DNA from 3 places in the Promicromonospora kroppenstedtii genome. Region 2 is predicted to be linked to each of the others. Evidence: riboswitches for the same ligand, from Rfam matches in the RefSeq annotation. Region 2 holds a riboswitch; each other region holds the start of a gene.
What was found. Region 2 has a riboswitch for cyclic di-AMP ahead of ACH47X_RS01660 (C40 family peptidase). Riboswitches for the same ligand answer to the same signal wherever they lie in the genome.
Positions count from the first base shown of each region.

Region 1: it holds a riboswitch for cyclic di-AMP, as region 2 does, so the genes downstream of both, ACH47X_RS13530 (C40 family peptidase) here and ACH47X_RS01660 (C40 family peptidase) in region 2, are expected to answer to the same signal.
Region 3: it holds a riboswitch for cyclic di-AMP, as region 2 does, so the genes downstream of both, ACH47X_RS21570 (C40 family peptidase) here and ACH47X_RS01660 (C40 family peptidase) in region 2, are expected to answer to the same signal.

Region 1 covers NZ_JBIRYI010000007.1:270,229-277,228, forward strand. The annotation lists gene ACH47X_RS13520 (aminotransferase class I/II-fold pyridoxal phosphate-dependent enzyme) at 1-1,049, shown strand, start outside; gene ACH47X_RS13525 (universal stress protein) at 1,124-2,116, opposite strand; gene ACH47X_RS13530 (C40 family peptidase) at 2,279-3,031, opposite strand; cyclic di-AMP (ydaO/yuaA leader) riboswitch at 3,082-3,274, opposite strand; gene ACH47X_RS13535 (metal-dependent transcriptional regulator) at 3,440-4,156, opposite strand; gene serC (phosphoserine transaminase) at 4,240-5,349, shown strand; gene ACH47X_RS13545 (MHYT domain-containing protein) at 5,502-6,320, shown strand; gene ACH47X_RS13550 (MarR family winged helix-turn-helix transcriptional regulator) at 6,466-6,921, shown strand; gene ACH47X_RS13555 (MFS transporter) at 6,918-7,000, shown strand, end outside.
Region 2 covers NZ_JBIRYI010000001.1:369,645-376,644, reverse strand. The annotation lists gene ACH47X_RS01685 (histidine kinase) at 1-131, opposite strand, end outside; gene ACH47X_RS01680 (serine hydrolase) at 135-2,186, opposite strand; gene ACH47X_RS01675 (hypothetical protein) at 2,384-2,938, shown strand; gene ACH47X_RS01670 (SDR family NAD(P)-dependent oxidoreductase) at 2,951-3,709, opposite strand; gene ACH47X_RS01665 (FAD-binding oxidoreductase) at 3,981-5,330, shown strand; cyclic di-AMP (ydaO/yuaA leader) riboswitch at 5,539-5,694, shown strand; gene ACH47X_RS01660 (C40 family peptidase) at 5,695-6,525, shown strand; gene ACH47X_RS01655 (purine-cytosine permease family protein) at 6,659-7,000, shown strand, end outside.
Region 3 covers NZ_JBIRYI010000015.1:21,137-28,136, forward strand. The annotation lists gene rnc (ribonuclease III) at 1-222, shown strand, start outside; gene mutM (bifunctional DNA-formamidopyrimidine glycosylase/DNA-(apurinic or apyrimidinic site) lyase) at 215-1,423, shown strand; gene ACH47X_RS21565 (NAD(P)-dependent oxidoreductase) at 1,515-2,492, opposite strand; gene ACH47X_RS21570 (C40 family peptidase) at 2,610-3,482, opposite strand; cyclic di-AMP (ydaO/yuaA leader) riboswitch at 3,484-3,635, opposite strand; gene ACH47X_RS21575 (phytoene desaturase family protein) at 3,791-5,506, shown strand; gene ACH47X_RS21580 (FtsX-like permease family protein) at 5,567-7,000, opposite strand, start outside.

The DNA.
Region 1 (7,000 bases), on a different contig from region 2:
GCATCACGATCCGCCGCATCTTCGCCGAGCTGCTCGACGTGCCCGTGGAGCAGCTCCTCGCGGGCGGCAACGCGTCGCTCACGACCATGCACGACGTCGTCGCGTTCGCCGAGCTGTTCGGCTTCCCCGACTCACCCAAGCCCTGGGCGCGCGAGGAGAAGGTGCGCTGGATCTGCCCGGTGCCGGGCTACGACCGGCACTTCACGATCTGCGAGGCCTTCGGCATCGAGATGATCCCGGTGCCGATGACGGCGGACGGCCCGGACGCCGAGGCCGTGGCCGCACTCGTCGCGACCGACCCCACGATCAAGGGCATGTGGGTCGTGCCCACGTACTCCAACCCGGACGGCGCGGTCATCAGCGCCGACGTCGCCCGCGCACTGGTCTCCATGCCTGCCGCCGCCCCGGACTTCCGCATCCTGTGGGACAACGCGTACGCGGTGCACCACCTGACCGACGACGAGGTGACCAGCCCGAACGCGATCGCGCTGGCCGCCGAGTCCGGCCACCCGGACCGGGTGCTGCTGTTCGCCTCGACGTCCAAGATCACGTTCGCGGGCGCGGGCGTGTCGTTCCTGGGCAGCTCGGCGGCGAACATCGCGTGGTTCAAGAAGCACCTGTCGGTCGCCTCCATCGGCCCGGACAAGCTCAACCACCTGCGGCACGCGATGTTCTTCGGCTCGGCCGACGGCGTGCGCGACCACATGCGCAAGCACCGCGCGATCCTGGCGCCGAAGTTCGAGGCCGTGGTCGAGATCCTGACCGAGCGCCTGGGTGGCTACGGCATCGCGTCGTGGACCGAGCCCAAGGGCGGCTACTTCGTGTCGCTCGACGTCGCACCGGGCACGGCCGCCCGGGTGGTGCAGCTCGCCAAGGAGGCGGGGATCGCCCTGACCCCCGCCGGTGCCACCCACCCGTACGGCAAGGACCCGCAGGACCAGAACGTGCGTCTGGCACCGTCGATGCCCCCGCTGGAAGAAGTCCGTACCGCGATGGACGGCGTCGCGACCTGCGTGCTGCTCGCCGCGGCCGAGGCCGCGCAGGCCTGATCGCACCATCTCTGACGGGTCAGACCCTCAGGTCACTGCGGTGACCTGAGGGTCTGACACGTTCAGGGTCCCGGTCAGTCCGGGCAGTGCTTGTTGACCACGAGCACCGGGCAGGCCGCGTGGTGCAGCACCGCCTGGCTCGTCGAGCCCAGCAGCAGCCCGCGGAACCCGCCGCGGCCGCGCGAACCGACGACGACGAGGTCCGACGCCGTGGAGAACTCCGTCAGCAGCTCCGCGCCCGTGCCGTCCAGCACGATGCGCCGGATGCGCAGGCCCGGGTTCTCGGCCTCGTACCGGTCGACGAGCACGTCCATGCCGGCCCCGATGTCGGCCAGGACCTGCTCCCGGTCGATCGACGACGGCAGCCACGCCAGCATCCCCGCGTTGCCCACGGGCACGCCGGTGACGGCGGTCAGCTCCGCGCCCCACGCGTTGGCCTGGACGATCGCATGCTGCAGCGCCCGCTCGGCCTGCGGCGACCCGTCCACGCCGACGACGATGCGGCGCACCTCCCGGATCTCCGCTGCCCCGGGGGCCACGTCGCTCTCGGCGTCGTCCGCCGAGCCGGCGGCGGTGCCGGGCTCACCCGAGCTGAGGTCCGGCGGGGTCCAGGAGACGCCCCGGTTGGTCTCTGCCCGCAGCGGGACCACGACCACCGGGCACTTCGCGTGCGCCGGCAGCGCGGACGACACCGTACCCAGCAGACGCTCCGTGAAACCTCCTCGGCCGCGGGTGCCCACGACGGCAAGCCCGTAGTCGGCGGACAGCTCCACGAGCACGCCGGCGGCGTCACCGGTGGCGACCTCCGTCGTGGCGCGCACCCCGGCGTCGGCCACGCGGTTCTCCGCCTCGACCAGGACCGCCTTGGCGCCCTCCTGGATGGTGGTGTCGTCGAGGGCGGCGTACCCACCGTCGAGCGACGCGGCCGTGAACGACGGCAACGAGTAGCTGCACACGATGTGCAGCGCCCAGCCCACGCGGTGTGCGTAGGCGGTAGCCCAGTCCAGCGCGTGCAGACTCGCGGCCGATCCGTCCACCCCGACCAGTACGACCTCGGATCGTGTCATCGCCAGTCCTTTCTACGGCAGTGCACCTTTGCCCTCCAACGCTACCGGCGGAGCACCGGTATCGGGTAACCGGAGGCAAAAAGTCTGCAGAAAGATGGCAAAGCAGAGCGCCCGCCCGGTCGTGACCGGACAGGCGCTCAGCGAGGTGTTACGTGGCCGCGATCAGCCCAGGCGGATGAACGTCGGGTTCGACTGCCAGATGGTGCGGAAGTCGACCACGGTGCCCGGCTTGGACGCGTCGATCATGGTGTTGCCACCGGCGTAGATCGAGACGTGCCCGGGGGTCCACATCAGGTCGCCCGGCTGTGCCTCCGACGCCGGCACCTGCGTGCCGTAGCCGGACTGCGCCGAGGACGAGTGCGGCAGCGAGATACCGAGCTGGCCGTAGACGTAAGAAGTAAAGCCCGAGCAGTCGAAACCGCTCGGGCTGCTGCCACCGGAGACGTACGGAACGCCGATGTACCGGCTGGCGATGGAGATCACGGAGTTGCCGATCGCCGACGCCGGGACGTCGACGGACGATGCGGTCGAGACCGTAGTGGCGGCTGCGGCAGCGGCCTCGGCAGCCTCGGCGGCGGCGGCCTCAGCGGCCTCCTCCGCCTCCTTGGCGGCCAGCTCGGCCTGATAGTCCTCGTTGTCGGCAGCGGAGACCACCGAGACGGCGGACTTCTCGACGCTGAGCTCGGCGTCGGGCGCGACGGTCACGACGGGAGCGTTGGACAGGGACTCACGGGCCTGCGACGTCAGCGCGTTGAGGTCCACGGAGTTCATCTTGGCGGGGCCGGTCTCCAGCGGAGCGGCCTGCGCAGCCATCGCGCCACCGAACGTCGAGACCAGGAGCGCGCCACCTGCGGCGGCGACCGCGGTACGGCGACCGACGGCGGCGTTCTGGGCGAGCTCGGTGAGCGGAGTCACAGGGCGACGCGCAGCACGATGGCGTGCGCGGGTGGTACGTGCAGTCACGTAGTACCTCTCCTTGTACGCCTTCGAGGTCAGCTGTCGGGTTCGGGTGGGAGAAATCACCCGGCCGTGCGCTCCCGAAGGATTGCCCGGCTTCACCCCTAGGACGCACCCTGGCGCCCGATGGTGGGTCCCCCGCCTCTGTCATGCGGTCGTCTTGGGGCCCCGGCCGGTGACAGAGTTCGGCGTCCGTCCGGAGACTCCCTCGGAATAAACTCCGCGGGAGCGGTCCGAACGTACCCGACGTCACCCCCGATGTCACGTTCCGGCAACGAATGTCATGGCGTGTCGGACAGAGGGTGACACCTTTCCGGCAAAAGGGGCCATTTCGCACCCCCGTCGCCACCTACCGGGGCAACCGGATCAGGCGGTGGCGACGAAGAGGTGCCGGGCCAGGTCCTCGCCCAGCTCGAGCGCCGTCCCGGCGCCGTCGACCGTCACCGTGTACGTACCGTCGCTGAGCTCCGCCGTGATCCGCGAGCCGGGCACGAGGCCGGCGTCGGACAGGCGGGCCAGCAGCTCGACGTCCGTCTGCAGGGGCTCCGCGATGCGGGTCAGCGACGCCGCGAGCGGCTCGCCCTTCACGCCCTTCTTGGCCGCGGCCTCGAACGCCGAGGGCAGCGAGATCACACCGGCCAGGAACGGCACGTCCGTGTAGGCCTCGCCCAGCTCCGACAGGCCTGGGATCGGGTTGCCGTAGGGGTCGTGGTGCGGGTGGTCGAGCAGGCCCACGAGCCGCTTCTCCACCAGGTCGCTCATCACGTGCTCCCAGCGGCACGCCTCGACGTGCACGTGCTCCCAGTCGAGCTTGATCACGTCGGTCAGCAGGCGCTCCGCCAGGCGGTGCTTGCGCATCACGCGCATCGCCTTGTCGTGCCCGAGCTCCGTGAGCTCCAGGTGGCGATCACCGGTCACGATCACGAGCCCGTCGCGCTCCATGCGCGCGACCGTCTGCGACACCGTCGGTCCGGAGTGCCCCAGACGCTCCGCGATGCGCGCGCGCAGGGGGGTGATGCCCTCCTCGTCGAGCTCGTAGATCGTCTTGAGGTACATCTCGGTGGTGTCGATCAGATCCGTCACGTCAGCTCCCGTCATGCGCGCAGCCGCCCAGTCGCCCGTGGGCTCGGCGCCCCGGGCGTCGGCCCAGGTTCTAGTCTAGTTCTGTGCCACTGACAATCCCGACACACCTGCTGCCCACCGACGGCCGTTTCGGCTCAGGCCCTTCCAAGGTGCGCCCGGGACAGGTAGATCATCTCGTGGCGAACGCCCACGTGCTCGGTACGTCGCACCGGAAAGCACCCGTGAAGGACCTGGTTCGCCGCATCCGTGAGGGTGTCACGGAGCTGCTCGGTGCGCCCGACGGCTACGAGGTGACGCTCGGCAACGGCGGCGCGACCGCCTTCTGGGACGTGGCCACCCTGTGCCTCGTGGAGCGCAAGGCGCAGCACGCGTCGTTCGGCGAGTTCGGCGGCAAGTTCGCCACGGCCACGTCGCGCGCCCCGTTCCTCGACCCCTCCCAGGTGATCACCGCGGAGCCGGGCGCCGTGGCCTACCTCGAGCCGGCCGACGACGTCGACACCTACGCCACGCCGCACAACGAGACCTCGACGGGCGCGATGGCCCCGGTGCTGCGCCCGTCCGGACCGGACGGCGCGATCGTGCTCACGGACGCGACGTCGGGGGCCGGCGCGCTGCCGGTGGACCTGCGCCAGACCGATGCCTACTACTTCTCCCCGCAGAAGGCGTTCGCGGCCGACGGCGGCCTGTGGCTCGCCGTGCTGTCCCCTGCCGCCGTCGAGCGGGCCGCCCGGATCGAGGCCTCGGGCCGCTGGGTGCCGGAGTTCCTGTCGCTCACGACGGCGATCACGAACTCGCGCCTGGACCAGACGCTGAACACGCCCGCCGTGGCGACGCTCCTGCTCCTGGCCGACCAGGTGGAGTGGCTCCTCGCGCAGGGCGGCCTGAAGTGGTCGGCCGAGCGGTGCGCGACGTCGGCCGAGATCCTCTACGGCTGGGCCGAGAAGCGCCCGTGGGCGACGCCGTTCGTGGCCCGCCCGGAGGAGCGGTCCACGGTGGTCGGCACCATAGACCTGGCCGACGAGATCGACGCCGGACGGGTACTCTCCGAGCTACGCGCCAATGGCGTCCAGGACGTGTTCGCCTACCGCAAGCTCGGGCGGAACCAGCTCCGCGTCGGCATGTTTCCTGCCGTCGAGCCCGACGACGTAGCCGCGCTCACCGAGTGCGTGGACTACCTCGTCGAGCGCATCTGACCAGGCTGATCACGTCCGCAATACCCCTTCGACGGGGAGTTCTGCCTATTGTCCGGTGCACGGGGGCTCTGTAACGTTTCCGCAACAGAGGGAACCATTTTGAGGGGCTGTTCAACAAGATGCCATTGATCGACCACTTCACCTTCGGAATCGTGACGCCCATCCTGGCGTTCGCGATCTCGTGCACCGGCGCAGCGACGGGCCTCGCATGCACCTCCCGAGCCCGAGCGGCTGCGGGCGGCGCGCGCGCGGCGTGGCTCGTCTTCGGCGCCATCGCACTGGGCGGTACCGGGATCTGGGTGATGCACTTCGTCGCCATGCTCGGCTTCTCCGCCTCGGGCGTGACCATCCGCTACAACATCCCTGAGACCCTCCTCAGCGCTGCCATCGCGATCATCGTCGTCGGGGCGGGCCTGTTCATCACCGAGCTCGGCAAGCGCAAGCTGCCCGCGATGCTTGTCGGCGGCGCGCTGGCCGGTGCGGGCGTCGCCGCCATGCACTACATGGGCATGGAGGCGATGGAGATGTCCGCCGAGGTCGTCTACAACCCGGTCTACGTCATCGCCTCGATCGTCATCGCGATCGTCGCAGCGACCGCCGCACTGTGGTGCACCGTCCACATCCGCGGCACGCTCGCCACCATCGTGGCCACGCTGGTCATGGGTGTCGCGGTGACGGGCATGCACTACACGGGCATGGCCGGCGTGTCCGTGGTCAACCCGGTCGACACCGTTCCCACGGGAGCCTCGACCATGCAGCTGCTGGTGCCGCTCGTCATGGCGGTGAGCGTCGTGACGTTCCTGCTCATCCTCGGCATCGGCCTCTGGCCCACGGAGGACGAGCTGCGCACGCAGGCCGAGTTCGAGAACCGGCTCAAGGCGCACAGCGAGCAGGGCCAGCGGTTCGAGAACGTGCAGCAGGAGCTCCAGCCGAGCGTCGGCCAGTTCGCACAGTCGCACCGCGCGCGCTGACTCCCCGCGGCACCGTACGGCCAAGCGCCCGTCCCCCTTCCCCGGGGGCGGGCGCTTTGCCGTACTCACCCGGGGTTTCTCCCGCCGTCCGACGCCGCTCGGTGTGACCACACCCACGTACCGTTAGCAAGGCTAATGACCTAGAATGGGGCGGGTGCCGTCGAGCTCCCGCAGGTCCAGCCGTAGCCCGGCGACCGTCGGGGGCGACCTCCGAGTCGCCCTCACCCGAGTGTCCCGCCGCCTGCGCGCCGAGCGCGGTGAGGCCGACCTCCCAGAGGGGCAGTTCGGGATCCTGACGGTGCTGCACCGACACGGCGAGATGTCCCCCGGCTCCCTCGCCGAGCACGAGCGCGTGCGCCCCCCGTCGATGACCCGAGCGGTGAACACCCTGGCCGAGCTCGGCCTCGTCGAGAAGGTGGAGCACGCGACCGACAAGCGCCAGGTCGTCGTCCGCCTCACCGCGGCCGGCGAGCGTGAGGTCGCCGAGACCCGACGGCGTCGCGACGCCTGGCTGACCAAACAGCTGTCCACCCTGACCGTAGAGGAGAGAGAGATCCTTGCAGGAGCCAGCGAGCTCCTCCTGCGGATCGCCGCTCGATGAGCGCAACCTTCGCCAGCCTTAAATATCGTAACTATCGTCTCTGGTTCGCCAGCGCTCTCGTCGCCAACATCGGCACCTG
Region 2 (7,000 bases):
TCGCGGGCGACCGGACCGGTCAGCCCGAGCCGGTTCAGCAGCGCGTCGAGCCGGCGGGGACGAGCCGGGGCGATCATGTCGTCGAGCGTCGTGGGGCCGTCCGTGGCGGGCACCCTGCCTGTCGTGGGCATGGCTCAGTACGATACCGACGGCGCGAGCAGGCGGAGGTCGACGGCGTACCAGGCCGCCGCGGCCAGCGCGAGCACCACGAGCACGGTGCCGAGCACGCGGCGCCAGCCGTGCCGGTGCCGGACGGCGCCCACAACCTGGAGCACGGCGGGGATGATGCCGAGCGCACCGAGTGCCTGGACCACCTGGAGCTGGCGCAGGGACGCCTCGGGGACTTCCTGCAGGCTCATGACGGTCTGCACGGTGATCGCCCACCCGACGAGGGCGAGCACGGTGGCGATCGCCGCGATCTTGGTCAGGATGCGGGTGACGCGCCCGGTGCCCTGCGGCAGGGACTCGTGGCGGACGCGTCGCCGGATCGCGCCGACCGGCCAGGCGACGGCGGCCACGAGCAGGATCAGCGCGGAGACGCCGAGCACGGGGAGCACCACGCCCGGGGCGCGCTCCGGCGCGCCGGGCAGCAGGGTGAAGGCCCCCTCGTAGACGATGGCCTCGACCTGGCCGTCGGCCACGCGCATGGCGAGGGTGCGCTGGCCGTCGACCTCGCGCCACACCCAGGGCTCGACCTCCTCGTACAGGGCGGGCGTGACGGCGCCCGGGCCGGGCGTGATGAGCAGCCGGCCGTCGGCCCGTGCGGTGAGCTGGGTCGGGCTGAGCACGTCGAGGGCTGCGAGGAAGTTGCTCCGCACGCCGCGCGAGGAGACGTAGGAGCCCTCGGCGAGGGCGGCGTGCTCGCGGGCGGTGTCCTGGTCGACGGTCGTTCCGGGGGCGGGGGTGACCGCGGCGTCGTCGGCCGGGAAGTAGCGGTCGGTGAAACCCTGGAGCACGGCCTCCCGCAGGGGCACGGTGGCGTAGCCGCCGGTGCCCGAGCTGTTCAGCGAGATGAAGATGCCCGTGCGCTCCTCGGGGTAGAGCTGCAGGTGGGAGTGGAAGAACTGGGTGTCGCCGCCGTGGCCGATGATGCGGTGGCCGTTGCGGCTCTCGTCGAAGAACCCGAGCGTCATGCGGGGCGCCGCGGCGAGGTCGCCGAGCGTGCTCTCGTCGAGCGCGGGCGAGTGCATCTGGTCGAGCGTCGCGGGCTCCAGGAGCGGCCCAGCGCCCGGCTCACCGAGCTGGGCCAGCATGAAGCGCGCCATGTCGGGCGCGGACGCCGTGAGCGAGCCGGCCGGCGGGGTGCCGACGATCTCGAACTGCCCGGGGGCGACGTCGGACGAGGTGTAGCCCTGCGACATCCGGTCGGTCAGGTCGCCGGGCAGGGGCTGCACGAACGTGGACGACGTCATCCCGGCGGGCTCGAAGATGTTGCGCTCGACGTACTCCTCGAACGGGACGCCGCTCACCCGCTCCACGACGTACCCGGCCAGGGCGTTGCCGTAGTTGGAGTAGGCGGGGACGGTGCCGGGCTCGTAGACCTGCTCGGGCGGGTCCTGCGCCAGCGCGTCACGGAGCACGACCGGCTGGTCGCCGAACCCGATGAGTCCCCCGACCCGCTCCTCGAAGCCGGCGGTGTGGGTGAGCAGGGTGCGCAGCGTGATCGGTTCGTCGAACCGGCGCGGCACGTCGAAGTCGAGGTACTCCGCCACGTCGGTGTCGAGGTCGAGGTCGCCGCTCTCGACGAGCTGCAGCACCGCGGTCGCGGTGAACAGCTTGGAGACGGAGCCGGGGCGGAACAGGGTCGTCTCGGCGTCGACGGGCACCGCGTCGCCGCCCGTGGTGCCCGTGTCGGCGTGGCCGTAGCCGCGCGTCGTGAGGATCTCGCCGTCGTGCACCACCGTGACGACGCCGCCCGCGATGCCGGCGCTCTCCAGCGCGGCCGGCAGCAGGCCGTCGAGCCAGGCGTCGACGTCGGACGCCACCAGGTCGTGCTCGCCGGCCGGGGCGCTGACCGGCGGGGCGGGCGTCGGCGGTTCAGCGGCGGTGGCGGCTGTGGCGGCGGCGGGCGCGCCGGCGAGGACGAGCGCCGTCAGCACGCCGAGGGCCGCGAGGGCGCGGCGGGCGCGGCGCGGTGGGGCGCCGTCGGGCCGCTCGGTGGGTGTGTGGTCGTGGGTCGAGAACATCGTCGCGCTCCTCGCGCTCGGCAGGTGTTCGGGCTGGTCCGGGGGTGTTTTTCCGGACGTGACCAGCCTGTCCGGCCGCACGGTCGAGCACATCGCCCGCAGGCAGGCACTCCGTCTACGACCTTTGGCGGAGGCTGCTGGGGGCGCCTTGCGACTTCTGGGGCGAAACTCACCCCCACGTGGATAGGCTCTGCGCCGTGATCACCTCGGAGATGGTGTCGATCCTGTCGGTGGGGCTGCCCGCGCTCGGTGCCGTGGTGTCGGCGTTCGCGGCGTTCCTGGGCGTGGTGCCCGGCACGGACCGCAAGCTGCACCGGCTCGTGACCATCCACCGGGACATGCCGGCGGGCGAGGGCAGGGACGCCCTGGAGGACTCGATCAACGAGCTCGCGGTCCGCGCCGCCCGCCGCGCGGTCGGCGGCCGCACCACCGCCAAGCAGCGGCCGCGCCGCAGGCTGGACGCGGGCAAGGTGATCGGCGCGATCATGATCGTGGTGGTCGGCGGTGGCATCGCCTGGGTCTTCTGGTGGCTCGGGTCGCTGATCCCCCTGCCGTTCCTGCAGTGGGTGCTGTGGGTCATCGCGATCCTGGTGACCCTCTTCACCACGTTCGTCGTGACGCTCGACAACGTGTTCAAGGACGAGAACGGCGACAGGACGGACCGGTCCGCTAAGGGCACGACGAAGGACAAGGACGCGAAAGAGCCGGCACCGGAGGACGCTCCGGTACCGGCTCCCGCCGACGGGGTCTGAGCCCCGGGGCCATCAGTGCGCCGAGTAGCCGCCGTCGACCAGGTGGTAGCTGCCCGAGATGAAGGACGCCTCGTCGCTCAGCAGGAACAGCGTGAGCGCTGCGACCTCCTTGTCCGTGCCGAGCCGCTTGGTGGCGTGCTCGTTCTCCAGCGCGGCCAGCGCTTCCGGGCTGAGCGAGGCCCGCACGAGCGGGGTGTCGATGAAGCCGGGGCCCACGGCGTTGGTGCGCACACCCTGCTCGGTGTACTCCAGTGCGGCCACCTTCGTCAGGCCCACCAGCGCGTGCTTGCTCGCCACGTACGCGGCGTTCTCCGCGATGCCGACCGAGCCGAGCACGGAAGCCATGTTGACGATCGCGCCGCCGCCGGCCTCGACCATGGCGGGCAGCTGGAAGCGCAGGCCGTAGAAGACGCCGTCGAGGTCGACCGCGCGCACGCGGTCCCAGGCGGCGACGTCGTACTCGCCGATCTTGGCGGGCGGCGCGCCGATGCCCGCGTTGTTCACGGCGAGGTGGAGCGCGCCGTACCGGCCGACGGCGAAGTCCACCGCGGCCTTCGAGTCCTCGGCCTTCGCCGTGTTCTGCGCGAACGCCGCCGCCGTGCCGCCGGCCGCGACGATCTGGTCCACCACGGACTGCGCGGACTCCAGCTTGATGTCGGTCACGACCACGGAGGCCCCCTCGGCGGCGAGCTCGCGGGAGATCTCCGCGCCGATGCCGCTGCCGCCTCCCGTGACGATCGCTACCTTGCCCTGGAACCGGTCCCTCGTCATCGTGCTCTCCTCGCTCTGGTCCGGACGGCACCTGCCGTCTCCTTCAGTCCTATCCCATGGTTGCCCCGGGCGACTACATGCATCGTCATGATGTGAGGAGACAGACAGCCCCGCTCAGCACACCACGGCGCGCGCCGGCGTGCCCGGGGGTGGCCGCCGTCCGCCGTCCGCCCCGGAACGGCGTGAGCCAGGCCACACGGCCCCCCGGTCACAACTTCCGCCCCCGTCGAGTCAATCCTTCGTTCGGCACCCCCGCCTGGAAGGAAACGTCATGACCTCAGCACTCGACACCCTCCGCCGTGACTTCGGCGGCGACATCATCGAGCCGGGCGCGGCCGACTACGAGTCGGTGGCCCGCTCGCGGCTCGTGGTCGGCAGTCCGGCCTACGTCCTGCGCCCCAAGTCCGTGGCCGACGTGCAGGCGGCCGTCCGCTTCGCGGCCGGCTCCGGGCTCGCGCTCTCGGTCCGCGGCGGCGGCCACAGCTTCCCCGGCTTCAGCACCAACGACGGCGGCATCGTCGTCGACCTGAGTCCGCTCGCGACCGTGGAGGTCGTCGACACCGAGCGGCACCTCGTGCGGATCGGTGGCGGCGCCCACTGGGGCGACGTCGCGGAGGCTCTGGCGCCGCACGGCCTGGCGATCTCGTCGGGCGACACCAAGAGCGTCGGCGTCGGCGGGCTCACGCTGAGCGGCGGTATCGGCTGGAAGGTCCGCAAGCACGGCCTGGCCCTCGACAACCTGGTGGCCGCCCAGGTGGTGACCGCGGACGGCGCGGTCGTGACCGCGAGCGCCGACGAACACCCGGACCTGTTCTGGGCGATCCGGGGCGGCGGTGGCAACTTCGGCGTCGTGACGTCGTTCGAGTTCGCGGCGCACCGGACCACGCGTGTCTTCTTCGGCAAGGTGTCGTTCCCCGCGAGGGAGGCCGCCACGGTGCTCCAGGGCTGGGCGGACTACCTGCGCACGGCCCCGGAGGAGGTCACGTCCATCGCCAACCTCGCCAACCCGCAGGCGGGCGGGCCGGAGGCCCCGGTGGAGGTGCACGTGGCGTTCGACGGCGACGACCCCGACGCCGCCGCGGCGGCGCTCGACCCGATCCGCCGGCTGGGGACGGTCGTCGCGGACGACGTCGCGCTGATGGACTACGCGGACGTCCTGGTGGAGGGCGGCACGCCGCCGCCCGGCATCCACGTGATCGCGCACGACGGCCTCGTGGACCACGAGTCGGTCCGGGAGACCCTGCGGATCCTGGCCGAGGTCGGCACGTCGGCAGGGGCGCCGTCGATCTCGATCCGGAGCCTCGGGGGCGCCACGGCCCGGGTGCCCAGCGACGCCACCGCCTACGCCCACCGGGAGGCGGAGCTCATGGTCACGACGTTCACCGGAGGCCCGGCGCCGGTGATCGAGGCCGCCCGGCCGGTGCTCGACGGACTGTGGGGCCGGCTCGCTCCGCACCTCAGCGGTGCGTACGCGAACTTCCTCACGACGGCCGATGAGACCGACGTCACAGCCGTCTACCCGAAGTCGACCTACGAGCGGCTCGCGCGGGTCAAGGAGCAGTACGACCCGAGCAATCTCTTCGCCCGCAACCACAATGTGCGACCTGGACGGATGTCCTAGTCGGGACCTTCGGCCCGGTGGGCGCCGCCCGGACTCCGGGCGGCGCCCACCGTTTAGCGCAGGTCGGACATTACGGTCAATAGATCCATCGCCTGTCCGAGTCGTCCGTAACGCGATCGTGACTTTCGGGCCGAGGTTCGTTACCGTCGGTCCGGCTCGCGGGGAATTCCGTGGGCACTCGAGGTGGACGCCGAGCCCTGTCACCACCGCGAGATCTGCTCTGAACAGATGACAGGGACGGGGGAACCAAGTACGTGGGCACCGCGAGGTGCCCTTGGGGTGAAGCCGCAACCAGCACGACGCGGCCGGGTCATTCTCCGATCCGAATCCGACAGCTCACCTCGTAGGCGCCGGGAGAAATGCTGTGAGTACACGCACGCCCGGGCGCCATCGTGCTGCCCACCCGCCCATCACCCCGCTGACCCCGTTCTCGCGTGCCGCAGCGCGCGGAATCTCCGCGACCGCCCGCCGTGGCGCGGTCGTCGCAGCCGGATCGGGACTCCTCGTCTCGCTGCTCGCCGCCCCGGCCCACGCCGCACCGGCGGACGAGCCCCAGGCCACCACCGCCGAGCTCAAGGCCGTCAAGGACGCGGTGCGCGACGCCGCCCAGGAGTCGACCACCGCGGACGTGGCCACCGCCGCGCTGACAACAGCCAAGGTGGACACCGCCCCGGCCGTCAAGGTCGCCTCCGACAGCGAGTTCACGCTGGAGACCGGCACCATCAAGGTGACGCCGGCCCCCGAGCCGGAGCCCGAGCCCGAGCCGGAGCCCGTCGTCGAGGCGGAGCCCGCCAAGGCCGAGACGACGGCGGCCCCCGCCGCCGAGAAGACCGAGAAGAAGGCCGCAGCGCCGGCCGCCTCCTCCGGGTCCAAGATCGTCGACATCGCCAGGCAGTACATCGGCGTCCCCTACGTCTGGGCCGGTTCGACGCCCGCCGGGTTCGACTGCTCGGGCTTCACGTCCTACGTCTACGCCCAGATCGGCATCACCCTGCCGCACTCCTCGGCCGAGCAGCGCTACGCCGGCACCGAGGTCTCGGCCGCCGACGCACAGCCGGGCGACATCATCTGGTCTCCGGGCCACGTCGCGATCTACGCCGGCAACGGCATGCAGATCGAGGCCCCGGTTCCCGGCCAGACCGTCCGGGAGTCCAAGATCTGGCAGGACAGCCCGGTCTACCTCCGGATCAGCTGACGCCGCAGGTCGGCCCCGCCCGACCCCGGCTCCTCACGTGAAGGGCCCGCACCGTCTCGGTGCGGGCCCTTCGCGTGTCCCCCCACGGCCCCACCCTCGCCCTCACGGGGCACCGGGTGGCAGGATCGCCACCATGAGCTCACCCACGAGCGTCGAGACCAATGCACTGAACACCATCGACGAGGCCGAGCGGCGCGGGTCGCCACGCAACCTGTTCTGGCCCTGGTTCGGCGCCAACGTCTCCGTGCTGGGACTCGGGTACGGCTCCTACCTGCTCGGGTTCGCCGTGTCGTTCTGGCAGGCCGTGGTCGTGGGCGTCGTCGGCATCGTGGTGTCCTTCCTCTTCTGCGGGTTCATCTCGCTGGCGGGCAAGCGCGGCTCGGCGCCCACCATGGTGCTGTCCCGGGCCGCGTTCGGCGTGCGGGGCAACAAGCTGCCCTCGCTGCTGTCGTGGATCCTCACGGTCGGCTGGGAG
Region 3 (7,000 bases), on a different contig from region 2:
GACGGTGTCACCTACGGGTCCGGCTCCGGCACGGCGAAGAAGCACGCCGAGCAGGGCGCCGCCGAGGAAACCTACCGGGCCCTGCTGGAGAAGTTCCCGCTGCCCGGCGCGGACGCCGACGGCAAGGCTGCTGACAACAAGTCGGCCGAGAACAAGCCGGCCGAGAACAAGCAGGCCGACGGCAGGTCCGCCGCGAGCAAGGCGCCGGCCGCCGGTGCCTGAGCTGCCCGAGGTCGAGACCGTCCGCGACGGTCTCGACCGCCTGGTCGTCGGCGCGACGGTGCGCGACGTCGAGGTCTTCCGCGAGTACAGCGTCCGCAGGCACGACGGCGGACCGGATTCCTTCCGCGACCAGCTCGCCGGACGGCGGCTGGCGGCTGCCGTGCGCCGCGGCAAGTTCCTCTGGCTGCCGCTGACGGAGCCCGGCGACCCGCAGCCTGGGCCCAACCCTCCGGTCGAGCCCACGGCGCCTGTTGAGCCCACAGCGAGTGTTGAACCCGCAGCGCCTGTCGGGCCCTCGGCGCCGGCCGAGACCCGCCCTGTCGCCGCGCTGCTCGCGCACCTCGGGATGTCGGGCCAGCTCCTGGTGCGCGGCGCGACGGCGAGCGAGGATCCGGCGCAGTCCGCGGCGGAATCCACCGGCTCGGCCCCGGACACATCGACCCAGGCCGCACCGGCACCCGCCACGGACCCGGCGATCGCGGTCGACGCGTCGATCGCAGTCGACGCGGTGACCGGCGATCAAGCCGCGCCGACCCCGTACGGGGCCGCGAGCCCCGAGGACGACTGGAAGCACCCGCACCTGCGGGTTCGCCTGCACCTGGACGACGCGCCGTCGGGCGCGCGGTACCTCGACTTCGTGGACCAGCGCACGTTCGGGCACCTGAGCGTCCAGGACCTCGTGCCCGACGGCGCGAGCGCGACCGTCCCCGCCGGGTACGGCTCCGACCTGCCCGTGCTGCCCGGGCCCGTGGCGCACATCGCCCGCGACCTGCTCGACCCGAACCTGGACCTGGACGCCCTGGTGAGCCGGGTCCGTCGTCGGCGGACGCAGGTCAAGCGCGCCCTGCTGGACCAGACAGTGGTGTCCGGCGTGGGCAACATCTACGCCGACGAGGCGCTGTGGCGGGCACAGGTGCACTGGGCCCGGGCCACGGACAAGCTCAGGGCGGCGGACGTGCGCCGCGTGCTGGACTCGGCGGCCGAGGTGATGCGCGAGGCGCTGGTCCAGGGCGGCACGAGCTTCGACGAGCTGTACGTCAACGTGAACGGGCAGTCGGGCTACTTCGACCGGTCGCTCGCCGTGTACGGGCGGGAGAACGAGGAGTGCCGCCGCTGCGGCGCGCTGGTGCGCCGGGACGCGTTCATGAACCGGTCGTCGTTCAGCTGCCCGGTCTGCCAGCCCCGCCCGCGCGGCCTCTGACCCCCCGCACCTCCCGTTGAGTGCTGGCCATTTGTTGTTTCCGAGCTCCCGGAACAACAAATAGCCAGCACTCAACAGGAGGGAGGGCGGGTCAGCGGGGGGCCACGTTGCGGAGGGCGCCGCCCGTGCGCCAGGCCGTGAGCTGCTCGGCGAGGAAGCGGGCCGCGCCGCGGGGCCGCCCGCCCGCGACGTGTGGCGTGAGGATCAGGTTCGGCACGTCCCACAGCGGGGAGTCCGCGGGCAGCGGCTCGGTCTCCATGACGTCCAGCGCCGCACCCGCGAGCCGGCCGGAGCGCAGGGCGTCCTCCAGCGCGGCCTCGTCGACGGTCGCACCGCGGCCGACGTTGACGAACCGTGCGGTCGGGGGCAGCAGGCTCAGCAGCCGGGCGTCGAGGATGTGCCGCGTGGCGGGCACGGCCGGCAGCAGCGAGACCAGCAGGTCGGTCTCGGCCAGCAGCGCGTCGAGGCCGCCGGCGTCGACCACCGGGTACCCGGAGCGCTCGCCCGCACGCGAGGCGACGCCCGTGACGCGCGCGCCCAGCGCGGTCAGCAGCGGTGCCAGGCGGAGGGCGATGGAGCCGAAGCCCCAGATGGTCACGCGCGCGCCGTCGAGCGTGTACTCGCGGCCGGTCACGCCGTCAGCCTGGGCGAACGCGATCTCCTTGGCCCAGCGGTGCTCCCGCTGCGCCGTCAGCGACGCGTCGATGCGGCGCACCGACGCCAGGATCAGGGCCAGGGCGTGCTCCGTCACGGTGTCGTCGTGCAGGGACTGGCCCGACGAGATCACGACGTCGGGCGCGAACCCGGAGCGCAGCGCGACGTCCGGGCCCGCCGACAGGGTCTGCACCCAGCGCAGCTTGGTGAGACGCTCCGCGGCGTCGGCCACGACCTTGGGCGGGCTGGACCACGTGACGAGCAGCTCCGCGTCGGTGTGCTCGGCGGGGATCGGCTCGGTCATCACGTAGGTGGCCACGGTGTCGGTGCCGCCGGGTGCGAAGGAGGCTCCGCCGTCGGGCAGCAGGGACGGGAAGTCGAGGTCGAAGGGCACGTCCGGTACGAGGATCTTCACGCCGGGGACGTTACCGGACGGGGCGACGAAGCAGAGCGCCCGTCCGGCCGGTCCGGGAGGTGCTCCCGGTGCGGCCGGACGGGCGCTGCGTCCTGCGAGTGGTGCCTGGGCGCCAGGTCAGCCCGTCACCCGGATGAACACCGGGTTGTTCTGCCACATCTCCGTGTAGTGCACGGGGACGCCCTCCTGCTGGGCCTCGACGACCATGCCGTCGCCCGCGTAGAGCGAGACGTGGCCGGACGTCCAGACGATGTCGCCCGGCTGGGCCTCCGCGGCGGAGACCTGGTAGCCGACCGTCGACATCGAGGCCGAGCTGTGCGGGAGGCTGATCCCGAGCTGGGCGTAGACGTACTGGATGAGCCCGGAGCAGTCGAAGCCGCTGGGGGAGGCTCCGCCCCACACGTAGGGCACACCCACGTACTCGAGGGCGAGGTTGACGGCCTGCTGGCCCAGGTCCGCGGACGACGCGGCGGCCGCGGCCACCGCCTCGGCCTCGGCGGCCGCTGCCTCAGCGGCGGCCTTCGCCTCCGCCTCGGCCTTCGCCTTGGCTTCTGCCTCGGCCTTGGCGCGCGCCTCGGCCTCCGCCTTCGCCTTGGCCTCGGCGATACCGGCCTTGGTCTCGGCGTACGGGGTCACGCTGACGCGGCCCTGCTCGGCCCAGAAGTCGGCGTCCTGCGCGACCTCGACCTTGGTCACGAGGTTCTCGGCGAGACCCGCGCGGGCCGTGCTGTCGAACGTCTTGTTGGCGAGGGTGGTCTGGGTGTGGGACTCGGCAGGAGCGGTGTGGGCGGTCTGGGTGAAGACCGACGCGAGCATGCCGGAGGTGACTACCGCGATCGCGCCGGTACGGGCGGCGTTCTCGGCTGCTGTCTGGGTCAGAGCGGTGAAGGGGGTGAGGGCGGGGCCCTCGGCGCGATGCCGCGCCCGGTTGCTGGGTCGGTTTACCTGGTCGTCCGCCCAGTCGTGGGTGCGGTCGGTGAGTACGGTCACCAGTGATCTCCTCGGACGCCTACGAAGTGAGCTGTCGGGTTCGGATGGGGAGAGCAATCACCCGGCCTCACTAGGAGGCTTCACCCCGAGGACACTCGCGTGCCCGGCTTACCTGGTTCCCCCGCCCCTGTCACGTTCTGGCTGCTCAGGACCGGTGACAGGGTTCGGCGTCCGGACCTGGACCTACCCGTTGCTGGGGAGGCGAGATCGACCGTACTCGTCCGGCGCGCAATTGTCACGATTAGGTCACATACCGTCTTGTGATGGAACGTCCCTGGCAATGAGTGCCCCGTGCCACCATGGCGTGCATGTCCGATTCCACGCTTGACGCCCTGGGCGCCCGGTACGACGTCGTGGTCGTGGGCGCCGGTCACAACGGCCTCACCGCGGCGGCCTACGCGGCCCGTGGCGGGCGCTCGGTCCTCGTCCTGGAGCGCGCGGACCACGTCGGCGGCGCCGCCGTCTCCGCCCGCCCGTTCGCGGGCGTCGACGCCCGCCTGTCCCGCTACTCCTACCTCGTCTCGCTCCTGCCGCGTCGCGTGGTCGGCGAGCTCGGCCTGCCGATCCGCCTCGTGCGCCGGCGGTGGTCGTCCTACACCCCGGTGGCCGACGGCGGCCTGCTCGTCGACACCCAGGACGACGCCGCGACGCGCGCCTCGTTCCGCCGGCTCACCGGGTCCGACGCCGACTTCGAGGCCTGGGGTCGGTTCTACGCGATGACGGCCGAGGTGGCCCGCCGCCTCGCGCCCACGCTCACGGAACCCCTCCTCCCGCGCTCCGCCGTCCGCGACCTCGTCACCGACGGCGTGGGCGCCGAGGCATGGCGCGCCCTGTTCGAGGAGCCCCTCGGTGAGGTGCTGCGCCGCACCTTCGCCGACGACGTCGTGCGCGGTGTCGCCGCCACCGACGGGCTGATCGGTACGTTCGCGGACCTCGACGAGCCGTCCCTGCGGCAGAACCGCTGCTTCCTGTACCACGTGATCGGCAACGGGACCGGCGACTGGGACGTCCCCGTGGGCGGCATGGGGGCCGTCTCGGGCGCCCTGCGCGACGCCGCCGTGGCCGCCGGCGCGACGATCGTCACCTCGGCCACGGTGACCGGGGTGGACCCGGGGGCCGTGGGCGCCGAGGTCGCCTGGACCGACGCCGGCGGGCGCACCCGGGGCGTGACCGCCGGGCACGTGCTCGCAGGCTGCGCGCCGGCCGAGCTGGACCGGCTGCTGTCGGGGGCCGGGCGGGGGGCCGCGTCGGGGGTGGTGGCCGGTGGGCCCGGGCCTGCCGGTGTGGCCGGGCCGGGGCCCGAGGGCGCCCAGCTCAAGGTGAACATGCTGCTCGACCGGCTGCCGAGGCTGCGGGACGACGTCGACCCCGTCGCCGCGTTCAGCGGCACGCTGCACGTCAACGAGTCGCTGACCCAGCTCCAGGACGCCTACGCGCAGGCCGCCGCCGGGCGCATCCCCGACCTGCCGCCCAGCGAGATCTACTGCCACACGCTGTCCGACCGGACCATCCTCGGCCCGGCGCTGGCCGGGACCGAGGCGCAGACCATCACGCTGTTCGGGCTGCACATGCCGGCCCGGCTCTTCCGCGCGGACCCCGACGGCGCCCGTGAACGGGCGCTCGCGGCGACGCTGGCCTCGCTGAACTCGGTGCTGGCCGAGCCGATCGAGGACGTGCTCGCGGTCGACGCCGACGGTGCGCCCTGCCTGGAGGTGCGGACGCCGGTCGACCTGGAGGGCGACGTCGGGCTGCCGGGCGGGCACATCTTCCACCGCGACCTGAGCTGGCCGTTCGCGGAGGACGGGAGCAGCGCCGGGGCCGGGGACGGCGGAGCTGGCGGCGTCGCCGGGGCTGGCGGTGGCCGGGCCGGTGGCGCCGCCAGCAGTCCCGCCGGTCGCTGGGGCGTCGCGACGGCGCACCCGCGGGTGCTGCTGGCCGGCGCGGGCGCCCGCCGCGGCGGGGGAGTGAGCGGCATCCCCGGCCGCGCCGCAGCGATGGCGGTCCTGGAGACCCCGGCGACCTGACGACGTCGTGGCTCCGTCCGCCTGCCGGCAGCCAGGCTGCCCAGCGGCCCGGACCCGAGGTCAGTCGAGGGTCAGGGCCGCCGCCGGGGTGACTCGGGCAGCCCGGCGGGCCGGGAGGACCGCGGCCAGCAGGCCCGCGAGGACACCTACCGGGAGGACGGCGGCAAGCTCCAGCCACGGGATCCGCCAGGTCGCGGCATCGAGGGCAGCCTTCACGAACGTCTCGTAGCCCACCCAGGCGAACCCGACGCCCAGCACCGTGCCGAGCAGGGCGGCCGTCACGGACAGCAGCACCGCCTCGGTTGCGAGCATCCGGCGCAGCTGCCTGCGGGTGAGCCCGAGCGCCCGCAGCACGGCGTGCTCCCGGGCCCGCTCCAGCACGGAGAGCCCCAGCGTGTTCGCGATGCCGACCAGGGCGATCACCACGGAGATGCCGAGCAGCCCGAGCGTCGCGCCCGTGATGATCCCCAGCATCTGGTCGTCGGCGGCCTCGGCCCGCAGCCCGTTGTCGACGTCGGCGCCGACCGTGTCCGCCAGCGTCTCCAGGGCGCCGACCAGGGCGACCGGGTCGGCGTCGGCCGCGGCGCGCACCCAGACGGCGTGCGGCCGGGGCGTACCGAGGGCCGCCAGCGTGCCGGACGCGACCAGGCCGGCGCCGCCCCAGCCGCTGCCCGTGGTGACCTGCAGCTCCACCTCCGGGGCACCGTCCCCGGCAACAGCCTGCGCCGTCACCGGGTCGCCGAGCACGTCCGCGGGGTCGTCGCCGTACACGTCCGCGTCCAGCGCGACCGTGCCCGGTCCGACCGCCGCGAAGGTCCCGCCGTCGCGGGCGACCAGGCCGGCGTCGGGCGCGCTGAGCAGCAGCAACGGCCGGTCCGCCCCGTCCTGACCAGCCCCGCCGCCGGCCCCCCGACCGACCTCGACCAGCACCCCCTCCACCACGATCGCCTGGCCCACGCCCGGCGTCGCACGCACCTGCTCCAGCACATCGGCGTCGAGCGGCCCGTCCCACGACGTGAGCGCCACGTCGAGCGGGTGCGCGGTGCCGTGGTTCGCGTCCACGGACGCGCGCGTCGTAGCCAGGCCGGTGAGCACCGCCGTCGTCAGGGTGACGCCCACCAGCAGGGAGGCCGTCGTGGTGGCCGTGCGCCGCGGGTTGCGCACGGCGTTCTCGGTCGCGAGCCGGCCACCGGTTCCGAGCAGCGCCCCGATCCCGCGCACCACACGCGGCACGAGCAGCGGGCCGAACAGGAGCACGCCCGCGAACAGCGCGGCGCCCCCGGCCACCATGCTCACCGCGCTGTCCTGGACCGCCGCCACCGCCAGCAACGCCGCCCCGCCGGCCAGGAGCACCGCCCCGAGCACCACGCGGACGCGGCCGGTGCCGGTCCGCGCGTCCACGACGCCGTCGGGCCGCAGGGCCGCCAGCGGGCTCACCCGGACCACGCGCCGGGTCGGCAGCCACGACGCGAGCAGCGTCACCACCAGGCCCAC